One region of the Streptomyces sp. NPDC001530 genome, then DNA from elsewhere that is predicted to be linked to it. Evidence: riboswitches for the same ligand, from Rfam matches in the RefSeq annotation. Region 1 holds a riboswitch; the other holds the start of a gene.

Region 1 (5,715 bases):
CGTACGGGTCTTCTCCCAGGCCGGCAGCGGGCCGCCCCGCTCGGCGAGGTCGGCGGAGGCCTCGTACGCGGCGAGCATGATGCGCTCGGCGATACGGGTGGACAAGGCCTTGGCCTCGGCCGAGTCGAAGGGCAGGCGGAGCTTGAAGAAGACGTCCTGGAGGCCCATCGCGCCGAGGCCCACCGGGCGCCACTTGGCGTTCGAGCGGCCCGCCTGCTCGGTCGGGTAGAAGTTGATGTCGACGACGCGGTCGAGGAAGGTGACGGCCGTGCGGACCGTCTCGTCCAGCCGCTCCCAGTCGATGTCGTCGCCGATGACGAATGCGCCGAGGTTCACCGACCCCAGGTTGCAGACCGCCGTCTCCCCGTCGTCCGTGACCTCCAGGATCTCGGTGCACAGGTTCGAGGAGTGCACCACATGGCCCGGCTCGGCCGTCTGGTTGGCGGTGCGGTTGGCGGCGTCCTTGAACGTCATCCAGCCGTTGCCGGTCTGCGCGAGGGTGCGCATCATGCGGCCGTACAGGTCGCGGGCCGGGATGGTCTTCTTGGCGAGACGCGCCTCCTCCGCCTTGCGGTACGCGGCGTCGAACTCCTCGCCCCACAGGTCGACCAGCTCGGGTACGTCGGAGGGGGAGAAGAGGGACCAGACGCCGTCCGCGTTCACCCGGCGCATGAACTCGTCCGGGATCCAGTGCGCGAGGTTCAGGTTGTGCGTACGGCGGGCGTCCTCACCGGTGTTGTCGCGCAGCTCCAGGAACTCCTCGATGTCGGAGTGCCAGGTCTCCAGGTAGACGGCGGCCGCGCCCTTGCGCCGGCCGCCCTGGTTCACGGCCGCGACCGAGGCGTCGAGGGTCTTCAGGAACGGGACGATGCCGTTGGAGTGCCCGTTCGTGCCGCGGATCAGCGAGCCGCGCGAGCGGATACGGGAGTACGACAGGCCGATGCCGCCCGCGTGCTTCGACAGGCGCGCCACCTGGTGGTAGCGGTCGTAGAGGGAGTCCAGCTCGTCCAGTGGGGAGTCGAGGAGGTAGCAGGACGACATCTGCGGGTGCCGCGTACCGGAGTTGAAGAGCGTGGGGGAGGAGGGGAGGTAGTCGAGGCGGCTCATGAGCCGGTAGAGCGCGGCCACTTCGTCTACGGAACGGGTCGTGTCGTCCTCGGCGAGACCGGACGCCACCCGCAGCATGAAGTGCTGGGGGGTCTCGATGACCTTGCGGGTGATCGGGTGCCGGAGCAGATAGCGGCTGTGCAGGGTGCGCAGGCCGAAGTAGCCGAAGCGGTCGTCCGCGGCGACGTCGATGAGGTCGTTCAGGCGGGCCGTGTGCAGGCGTACGAACTCGGCCGTGCGGTCGGCGATGAGGCCCTCGCGGTGGCCGACGGCGATGGACTCGGAGAAGGACGTGACGCCCTGCGAGGCGGCCTCCGCCGCGATACTGATCGTCAGCAGCCGGGCGGCCAGCCGCGAGTACGCCGGGTCCTCGGAGATGAGGCCCGCTGCCGCCTCCGTGGCCAGCTCGCGCAGCTCCGTCTCGTCCGCGCGGGCGGACCGGCCGCGCAGCGCGGCGGCGGCGACCCGGCCGGGGTCGGCGTCGGGGAGGTCGGCGGTGAGGTCGGTCAGGGTCCGCAGCAGCGCGGTACCGGGACCGTCCGTCTCCACCGGGGCCTGCTGCACGGAAGCGGAAGCTGTCGCCGGATCGGCTGGCGCGATGGTCACGTGGGGCTCTCCCTCGCTCGGCACGGGGCCTTGAGGAGGGCAGCGGGGCGCGCGGACACCGGTTGCGGGTACGCGTGCGTCCACCGGCCCATTCCACGAGGCCCGGACGTCGTCGGCGCCCGGGCCGGGTGGCCGGGCGCGCTGTCGACAGGTCCTCGGACTGAAACGAGTACGTGCAGGCGGGTACGCGAACACGCACAAGTACACCGTTGCGGGACAGTTCCGGATTCGCACCGGATTCCCCTGCGGCGACAGCGAGCATGAGCATACATCTTGTGTCGGGTTGCGGGAGCGCCCCCACATGTTGTGTCGTGTGGGCGTTGGGGGTGCCTATGGAGTCTGCTTACGCAGTGTGTCGGAGCGTCAACTCGTAGGTGAGCAGCAGGATGTCGTCGATGTCCGGGATGGGGTTCCAGTCGCGGTCGGGGGTGCGGGTGAAGCCGAGGCGTTCGTAGATGCGGTGGGCTGCGTGCATGGTGCGCTGGGTGGAGAGGACGATGCGGACGCAGCCGTCCGTGGCGCGTGCGCGGTCCACGCAGGCGCGGACCAGGGCTTCGCCTGCGCCTCTGCCGCGGGCCTCGAGTGAGACCGCGAGCATGCGGATCTCGGCCTCGCCGGGGCGGGCTATGTCGGCCATGGAGCCGCCTTGCGGTACGAAGGTGACGCCGCCGAGTACGCGGTCCTGGGCCACCGCGACGAGTACGTCGGCCGAGGCGGCCCGCTTGGCCACGTCCCGCAGCTCTCCCAGGTACTCGTCGCTCTCGCCGAAGTCGAGCAGGCCGTCTCCGAGGTAGGCCTGTGCGGTGATCTCGCCGACGGTGTCGTACTCTGCGGGCTGCGCCCGCCTGATTGCGATGTCCATGCGGGGGAGTGTGCCTGACGGGCACGGCGACGGGCCGCCGGATATTTGTCCGGGGACCCCGTCTTGTGGCGTCCGCGCGTGCGGCCCGGTGGTGGGTCGGGGCCGTGCCGGAGCATCCGTCCTCGGTCTGGCGCGGAATCGGTCGGGTTGGAAGGGGCCCGGCGGTGACGCGCCATCCGCTGCGGGCGGACGTTCCGGCACGTCCCCTTACGCCGGTGAGCGGCCGCGGGTGCGTCCGTTCTTCAGCCCGTCCGGCGTTTGAGGACGAGGCCGTTCAAGCCGATACGGGGGTCTGGGGGCGGAGCCCCCAGATACGGGACGGGTAGGGGCGGAGGGGGCGAAAAACCCACCCGCCCCTACCCGGCGCCGGGTGCCTAGTGAGCCGCGCCGGCCGTGGCCGGCGGAAGCTCCACCTCGACCCCCGGGTCGCCCGCGTCGGCCGTGTAGTCCGCCGGGGACGTCTCGTCGACGCCGTCGGGGGCCTTGAACGCCCGGAGGGCGAAGGTGAGGACGACGGTCACCGCCAGGTTCAGCACGAACGCCGTCAGGCCGATGTAGCCGATCTCCCCGATCCCGGGGATCTCCTTCGCGCTGCCGCCGAAGTGCTTCTGCGTCGGGGAGGCGACCCCGTACGCGGCGAACGTGCCGTAGAGCATGCCGACGGCCCAGCCCGCGAGGAGCGCCCAGCGGTGGAACCAGCGGGTGAACAGGCCGCCGACCAGGGCCGGGAAGGTCTGGAGGATCCAGATGCCGCCGAGGAGCTGGAAGTTGATCGCGACTGTTTTGTCCATGGTGAGGACGAAGACCAGCGCGCCCACCTTCACCAGGAGCGAGACCAGCTTGGAGACCTTGGTCTCCTGCTGCGGGGTCGCGTCGGGCTTGATGAAGTCCTTGTAGATGTTGCGCGTGAAGAGGTTCGCCGCCGCGATGGACATGATGGCGGCGGGGACGAGTGCTCCGATGCCGATGGCCGCGAAGGCCACGCCCGCGAACCAGTCCGGGAACATGGTCTCGAAGAGCTGCGGGATCGCGAGTTGGCCGTTCGTGACCTTCACGCCGGCCGCGATCGCCATGAAGCCGAGCAGGGCGAGCAGGCCCAGCATCAGGGAGTACAGGGGAAGGATCGTGGTGTTGCGGCGGATGACGTCGCGGCTGCGGCTCGACAGCGTCGCCGTGATCGAGTGCGGGTACATGAAGAGTGCCAGCGCTGAGCCGAGTGCCAGGGTGGCGTACGTCCACTGGCCTGCTTCGGCGGGGACGATTCCGCCGGCGCCTGCTGCCGTGTACTTGTCGCTCGCCGCCTTGAAGATCTCGTCGAAACCGCCCAGCTTGATCGGGATGTAGATGATGGCCACCGCGATCACGATGTAGATCAGGGTGTCCTTCACGAACGCGATCAGGGCCGGGGCGCGCAGGCCCGAGGAGTAGGTGTACGCGGCCAGTACGCCGAAGGCGATGAGGAGGGGGAGGTCCTTCACGAACCAGTTCGTGTTCTCGCCGCCGCCTACGCCCATGACGTCCAACACGGCCTGGATGCCGACCAGTTGGAGTGCGATGTACGGCATGGTCGCCAGGATGCCGGTGACGGCCACGGCGAGGGACAGGCCCTTCGAGCCGAAGCGGCCGCGTACGAAGTCCGACGTCGTCACGTATCCGTGCTTGTGGGAGACCGACCACAGGCGGGGCAGGAAGGTGAAGATCAGCGGGTAGACCAGGATCGTGTACGGCACGGCGAAGAAGCCGGCCGCGCCCGCCGCGTAGATGGCGGCCGGTACGGCGACGAAGGTGTACGCCGTGTAGAGGTCGCCGCCGAGCAGGAACCAGGTGATCCAGGTGCCGAACGACCGCCCGCCCAGGCCCCATTCGTCGAGGCTGTGCTCGTCGTCGGCCCTGCGCCAGCGCGCGGCCAGGAAGCCCATGACCGTGACGGCCAGGAAGAAGAAGATGAAGACGGCGAGTGCTACGCCGTTCACGCCGTCCTTCATGCCTCGACACCGCCCTTCGCGGTAGCGCGGGCGCGCTGGTCACGCTGCCACAGCTTGTACGCGATCATCGTGAGCGCCGTGGAGATGAGCACCCAGAGCATCTGGTACCAGTAGAAGAACGGGATGCCTATGAAGGCAGGGTCCGTCTTCGCGTACGAGCCGACCCACAGCATCGCCACGAACGGGGCGAGCAGACAGAGGGCGATCACGACACGGACCGGCGTCACCGCCGGTGGCTTCACTTCGGGCACATCTGACATACGGCGGTTCCGTCCCCTCACTGATCACCTGTGTAACGCGCAGGCAATCTAGGCGACGGTTCCCTGAAAGCGGAACCCCCCGTCCGCCTTTCGGTCCTCAAGAGCAACTCAACAGCAACGGAAGCCCTGTCGGGGGTCCGCCTCCTGACGGTCCGTGCGCGCCCGCTCGAACTCACGGCGGGAGGGTATTGGTGCGTCCGGATGGTCTTTCCGTATATGTGCGACATAGCGGTCATATGCGGATTCATCCGTCAGCTCCCGTACGTACCAGCGAATGCTCCTTCCCGCGCGGCTAACCGCTCGCTTCAGCGCCGATCGCATCTGGCTCCTCCGCCTTCTCCTCCTTGGTCGGGATCAGCCCGGCCGGGGCGACGATCTTCGATTCCACGTACGGCGCCTCGCTGAGAGTGGAGAGGGCCGGGCGGCGTATGTGCCGGACGCACACCCGGGCCGCGTCCGCGATCACTACGACGATGAGGACGGCCAGGACCGCTGAAAGGACGCCGTCCACCGTGGAGTTGGTGACCACCGTGTGCATGTCGTCCATGGTTTTGGCCGGTGGCAGGACCTTTCCGGCGTCTATGCCGTCCTGGTAGACGCTGCGCTGCTTGAAGAAGCCCACGCGTGGATCGCTGGAGAACACCTTCTGGTAGCTGGCCGTGAGCGTCACCGTGGCATCCCAGACGAGGGGAATGCCGGTGATCCAGGCCCACTTGAGGCGTCCGGACTTCACGAGCAGGGTGGTGCAGACGGCGAGGGCGACCGCGGCGAGCAGCTGGTTCGAGATGCCGAAGATGGGGAACAGCTGGTTGATGCCGCCGAGGGGTTCGTGGACGCCGACCCAGAGGAAGTAGCCCCACAGGCCCGTCACGATCGCGCTGGTGATGACCAGTCC
Region 2 (5,715 bases), on a different contig from region 1:
GACCTCGTCGAGCCGGTCGGTGGCCATGAGGGTCAGCCCAGCTTCTTCAGCAGCTCGACCGCGAGCGGGCCGGAGGAGGAGGGGTTCTGGCCGGTGACCAGGTTGCGGTCGACGACCACCTTGGGGGCCCACGGCTCGCCCTCCTGGAAGTCGACGCCCGCTTCGACCAGCCGGTCCTGGAGCAGCCACTTTGCCTTGTCGGCGAGGCCCGCCTGGGTCTCCTCGGCGTTGGTGAAGGCGGAGACCCGGTAGCCCGCGAAGGCGTTGCCGCCGTCCGCGCGGGTGGCGGCGAGCAGCGCGGCGGGAGCGTGGCACACCACACCGAGCGGCTTGCCCGAGTCGAGCGCGAGGGTGAGGAGGCGGCCGGAGTCGGCGTTGACCGCGAGGTCCTCCATCGGGCCGTGGCCGCCGGGGTAGAAGACCGCCGCGTAGTCGTCCAGGTCCACCTCCTCCAGCTTGATCGGCTGCTGGAGCTCGGCGATCGACGCGAGGGCGTTCGCGATCCGGTCGGCGCCCTCCTGGCCGCCGTTCACCTCGGGCGCCAGGCTTCCCTTGTCCGCCGTCGGTACGACGCCGCCCGGCGTGGCGACGACGACCTCGTGGCCCGCGGCCTTGAACGCCTCGTACGGGGCGACGGCCTCCTCGGCCCAGAAGCCGGTCGGGTGCCGGGTGCCGTCGGCGAGCGTCCAGTAGTCGACGCCGGTCATCACGAAAAGGATCTTCGACATGGTACGTGTCTCCGAGAGTGCGGGCCCTGACGGACCGGGGGGGGTTTGGCCATACGGCGTCGTACGTCGTCGTACGTCGTCCTACGCCCTGACGCTCTGCGCTCAGATCGTCAGGGCGGCGATGTCCTCGACGGTATGCGGGTCCGCCATAGGTGACCAATAGGGAAGCCTTTTGCAGGCATAGGGCATCCAATGACCCCTCCGGGAATACGGCACGGGACCAAGGAGCGGTACCGAGGCGCGGAACTATCGCGCCACGGCGGCGCGCTGCTCCAGGATGCGCAGGGCCCGCTCGGCCCAACGGATGTTCTGCTGCTCGAAGGCGCGTCCCCCCATCAGCGTGAGATACGGGCCGACGCGCTCGGCCCCGGCCAGGTACTCGTCCTCGGTGCGCCCGTCGAGGAGCCGGGCGCGGATCCGGTCGTAGTGGGCGAGTTTGCCGCGAGCCCACTCCAGCCGTTCGGTGATCGCCGCCCGTACGGCCTCGTCGTTGCCCTCGTCGAGGGCATAGACCTTGACCATCAGCTCGTCCCGGATGGCCGTGGGCTTCGACGGCTCGGCCGTGAACGCGCGCAGTGCGCCACGGCCCGCCTCGGTCAGCGAGAACACCCGTTTGTTCGGCCGGCGCTCCTGCTGGACGAGCCGGGCCTCGATGAGCCCCTCGGACTCCATGCGGTCGAGCTCCCGGTACAGCTGCTGCGGGGTCGCCATCCAGAAGTTGGCCACCGACGCGTCGAACCCCTTGGCCAGGTCGTACCCCGACGCCTCACCCTCCAGAAGCGCGGCCAGGACCGCGTTGCGCAATGCCATGGCCCAAGGCTAGACGTCGCACACCCCCGCGACTAATCTGATCCGCACCTATTCAATTAGTTGAGTATGAAGGGCAGGCGTGATGCATTCCTTCCGCAAGGCCGTGGAGGCAGGAGACCTCGCCGCGATCGAGGAGATGCTGGCCGACGACGTCGTGTTCACCAGCCCCGTCGTCTTCAAGCCCTACCCGGGCAAGGCGATCACGGCGGCCATCCTGCGCGGCGTCTCGCGTGTCTTCAGCGACTTCCGGTACGTACGCGAAATCGCCGGTGCCGACGGCCGCGACCACGCGCTGGTCTTCCAGGCGAAGGTGGGCGACAAGGAGATCACCGGCTGCGACTTCCTGCACTTCGACGAGGACGGCAGGATCGACGACCTCATGGTCATGGTCCGCCCGCTGTCGGCGGCCCAGGCACTCTCCGCGGCGATGGGCGCGCAGTTCGAGCAGATCTCGCGGGAGGCGGCGGAAGCGTGATGGCCGTCGCCCGCACCGGGTGGCCGGGGTGTGAGGTTCGGGGTTTGACACGATTCCCCCCGGTTACCCGCGCGTTGTGACATCAACAACTTCCCAGCAGGAGCTCTTCCGGTTCCTGGAGGACCGCTTCGTCTGCGCCCAGGCCTGTACCGAATGCGCCCGGGCGTGCGCGCTGCGCGCGAGCCTCATGGATCCCGACGGGCCGAAGGAACAGCATCTCGTACGCCGCAAGGGCGTCTTGTGCGCGGAAGTGTGCGACGCGACCTGCCTCGTACTGTCCGAGCAGCTTCATCTGGACGAGAACGGCATCCGCGCACAGGTGGAGTGGTGCCGCGCCATCTGTCTGGAGTGCGCGCAGGTCTTCGACGGGTACGCGGGCGCGGAGGACGGAGCGAAGGCGTGCCGTGCCTGCGCGCAGGCGTGCACGGATTTCCTCGCCACCCTGGGCTCGGGTTCGTAGCCACCTCGGCCCAGGGCGGGACGCGGGTCAGGCCGGCTCGCCGAGCGGGCGTCCGGCGCGCACGTTCCAGCGACCTGCGCGGCCGCTGAACTCGGTGGCGGTCAGGGGCGGCACGTCGACGCGCCAGAAGGCCGCCTCCGGTGCGCCCAACACCCGTACCACCAGGGCCCGTACGACCTCGGGCTCCACCACCGCGACCGTCCGGCCCGAGAGGTGCGAGGCGGTGTCCAGCCACCCCGCCACGCGGTCGCAGAACGCCCGCACCGACTCCCCCTCGTGCGGCGCGGACCCGGGATCGGCCAGCCATCGAGCCACCGCCTCCGGCTCCTTCGCGCTCACCTCCGCCAGGGTCGCCCCGCGCCAGTGACCCACGTCCAGACCGGCCAACTCCGCCACGTCCAGGGCGCTTTCGAGGCCGAGCGCGCCCGCGGTCTCGCGGCATCGCACGGTGGGGGAGACCCACAGCCGTTCCGCGACCGGCACCGCACCCGCTGCCGCGCGCGCGAGCCGCACCCCCGCGGCATCCACCGGACATCCGTCGTCGAAGCGGGCCTCGCGCAGCGCCTCGCTGATCGCCGCTGAGATGAAGATCACTCGGCTCGTCATCCATCCACTTTCGTGAGTTCTCGTCTGCGAAAAACCTTGTGCGGTACGGGAACCGGTGGCGTCCCCGGGGCAAGGGGCGCACGGTGTGGCGCTCCGTGCGCCCTTGGCCGGATCCCGGCTTCGCGGTACGGTCGCGTCGAAATCGACGACGGTTCGGCGGAAGTCCGGTGGAAATCCGGCACGGTCGCGCCACTGTAAACCCAGCACGAGCCACTCCCGCCAGGGGCGGCGAAGGCTGGGCAAGTCAGACCCGCGGCCGTCGTCCTGTGCACCACCGAGATGGGACGCGAGTTCCCCAGGAGGTTCTGCCCCATGGCGCAGTCCGTCGCTCAGCCGACCGCCACCCCCACCGCCGTTCCGGCCAAGCTGCCGATCGGCGCGATCGCCCCCTGGGCGGTCTTCTTCGGCATCCTGATGCTGGTCCTGCTCTACTTCGTCGGCGCCGAACAGGGCGCCACCTCCCTCGTGTCCGGCGAGAACGTCCACGAGTGGGTCCACGACGCCCGCCACCTGCTCGGCTTCCCGTGCCACTGACTGGCGACGAGGAAACGTACGAGCTCATGAACTCAGCAACTGTCAGAAACCTTCTGGTGCGTGGCATGCTCGCGGGTCTCGCCGCGGGCCTGCTCGCCCTGGTCGCCGCCTACTTCCTGGGGGAGCCGCGGGTCGACTCGGCGATCTCCTACGAAGAGGCGCACTCCCACGAGCACGGCATGGAAGCCGTCTCCCGCACGATGCAGTCCACCGGCGGTCTGGCCACCGGTGTGCTCGTCTACGGGGTCGCGTTCGGCGGTATCGCCGCCCTCGCGTACTGCTTCGCGCTCGGCAGGATCGGCCGCTTCGGACCGCGGGCGAGCGCGCTGCTGCTGTCGGCCGCGGGCCTGCTCGCGGTCTACGTCGTGCCGTTCCTGAAGTATCCGGCCAACCCGCCGTCCGTCGGCGACCCCGACACCATCGGCAAGCGCACCACCCTGTACTTCCTGATGATGGTCCTCAGCGTGCTGCTGGCCGTCGCGACCGTGATCCTGGGCAAGCGCCTCGCGCCGCGCCTGGGCAACTGGAACGCCACGATCGCGGCGGGCGCGTTCTTCGGCCTCGCGATCGGCCTCGCGTACGCGTTCCTGCCGGCGGTGAACGAGGTCCCGAAGGACTTCTCCGCCACCCTGCTCTGGCAGTTCCGCCTCGCGGCCCTCGCCATCCAGCTGACCCTGTGGACCGCCTTCGGGCTCGTCTTCGGGTTCCTGGCGGAGCGGGTGCTGGCTCCGCGGCCGGCCACCGGGCGGAAGAAGGAGGTCGCCGCCGAGGCGACTCCCGTCGCCCACTGAGCGGATGAAGAGGGGCGGTCCCGGTCGGCCGGGACCGCCCCTCTCGCATGTCGTCGGCATTCCCAATTACTGAAACACGTTCTACGGTGTGCGCCGTCAGGTCGGCCTTGGGAGCCAGGAGGCGCCGTGCATCTCGAATACACGCCGGAGCAGCAGCGGTTGCGCACCGAACTGCGTGGCTACTTCGCCCAGTTGGTGCCGGACAAGGCCTACGCCCTCCCCCATGGCCCTCAAGGCATGGGAGGTGCCCCCATCGCAGACCCGGCCGCGCAGAAGCGCTTCTACCGCGACACCATCCGCCGCCTCGGCACCGACGGCTGGCTCGGCGTGGGCTGGCCCAAGGAGTACGGCGGGCGCGGGCTGAGCCCCGTGGAGCAGTTCATCTTCTTCGACGAGGCGGCCCAAGCGGGGGTCCCGCTCCCGCTGATGGCCCTGAACACCGTCGGCCCGACGATCATGCAGTTCGGCACGGAGGAGCAGAAGGCGTACTTCCTGCCGAAGATCCTCTCCGGCGAGATCGACTTCGCGATCGGCTACAGCGAGCCCGACGCCGGCACGGACCTGGCCGCGCTCAAGACGAAAGCCGTACGGGAGGGCGACGAGGCCACCGGCCACTACACGGTCAACGGGCAGAAGATCTGGACGACCAACGGCGACACCGCCGACTGGGTGTGGCTCGCCGTCCGCACCGACCCGGACGCCCCGCCGCACAAGGGCATCACCATGCTCCTGGTGCCGACCTCCGACCCCGGCTACTCCTGCACGATCATCAACACCCTCGCCTCGCACGACACCACCGCGAGCTACTACGAGAACATCCGCGTCCCCGTCTCGCGCCGGGTCGGCGAGGAGAACAAGGGCTGGCGGCTGATCACCAACCAGCTCAACCACGAACGCGTCACGCTCGCCGCCCACGGCACCATGGCGATCCGCGCCCTGCACGACGTCCAGCGCTGGGCCATGGAGACCAAGCTCGCCGACGGCCGCCGCGTCATCGACCTCCCCTGGGTGCGCCGCCGCCTGGCCCAGACCCACACCAGGCTCGACGCCATGAAACTGCTCAACTGGCAGATGGTGAACGCCGTCCAGGAAGGCACCCTCACCCCGCAGGACGCCTCCGCCGTCAAGGTGTACGGCTCCGAGGCGCGGCGCGAGGCGTACGCCTGGCTGATGGAGATCGTCGGCGCCCCGGGCGTCCTCAAGGAGGGCTCCGCGGGCGCAGTGCTCCACGGCGAGCTGGAACGCGGCTACCGATCGGCGGTGATCTTCACATTCGGCGGCGGAAACAACGAGATTCAGCGCGAAATCATC

The links. A riboswitch is a leader RNA that binds a small molecule or an ion and turns the genes downstream of it on or off. The one in region 1 is predicted to bind cobalamin.
Region 2: linked by a shared signal. The riboswitch ahead of ACFY0T_RS28885 (CbtB-domain containing protein) and the one ahead of ACFY0T_RS40205 (ribonucleoside-diphosphate reductase subunit alpha) in region 1 are both predicted to bind cobalamin.

The regions. Positions count from the first base shown of each region.
Region 1 covers NZ_JBIAVS010000025.1:63,492-69,206, reverse strand. Annotated here, with positions in the region: gene ACFY0T_RS40205 (ribonucleoside-diphosphate reductase subunit alpha) at 1-1,713, opposite strand, end outside; cobalamin riboswitch at 1,819-1,991, opposite strand; gene ACFY0T_RS40200 (GNAT family N-acetyltransferase) at 2,057-2,575, opposite strand; gene mctP (monocarboxylate uptake permease MctP) at 2,950-4,560, opposite strand; gene ACFY0T_RS40190 (DUF3311 domain-containing protein) at 4,557-4,820, opposite strand; gene ACFY0T_RS40185 (YbdD/YjiX family protein) at 4,929-5,141, opposite strand; gene ACFY0T_RS40180 (carbon starvation CstA family protein) at 5,113-5,715, opposite strand, start outside.
Region 2 covers NZ_JBIAVS010000014.1:229,295-235,009, reverse strand. Annotated here, with positions in the region: gene ACFY0T_RS28915 (TetR/AcrR family transcriptional regulator) at 1-27, opposite strand, end outside; gene ACFY0T_RS28910 (type 1 glutamine amidotransferase domain-containing protein) at 33-728, opposite strand; gene ACFY0T_RS28905 (PadR family transcriptional regulator) at 975-1,538, opposite strand; gene ACFY0T_RS28900 (nuclear transport factor 2 family protein) at 1,621-2,013, shown strand; gene ACFY0T_RS28895 (ferredoxin) at 2,090-2,473, shown strand; gene ACFY0T_RS28890 (histidine phosphatase family protein) at 2,501-3,079, opposite strand; cobalamin riboswitch at 3,194-3,352, shown strand; gene ACFY0T_RS28885 (CbtB-domain containing protein) at 3,392-3,613, shown strand; gene ACFY0T_RS28880 (CbtA family protein) at 3,640-4,404, shown strand; gene ACFY0T_RS28875 (acyl-CoA dehydrogenase family protein) at 4,531-5,715, shown strand, end outside.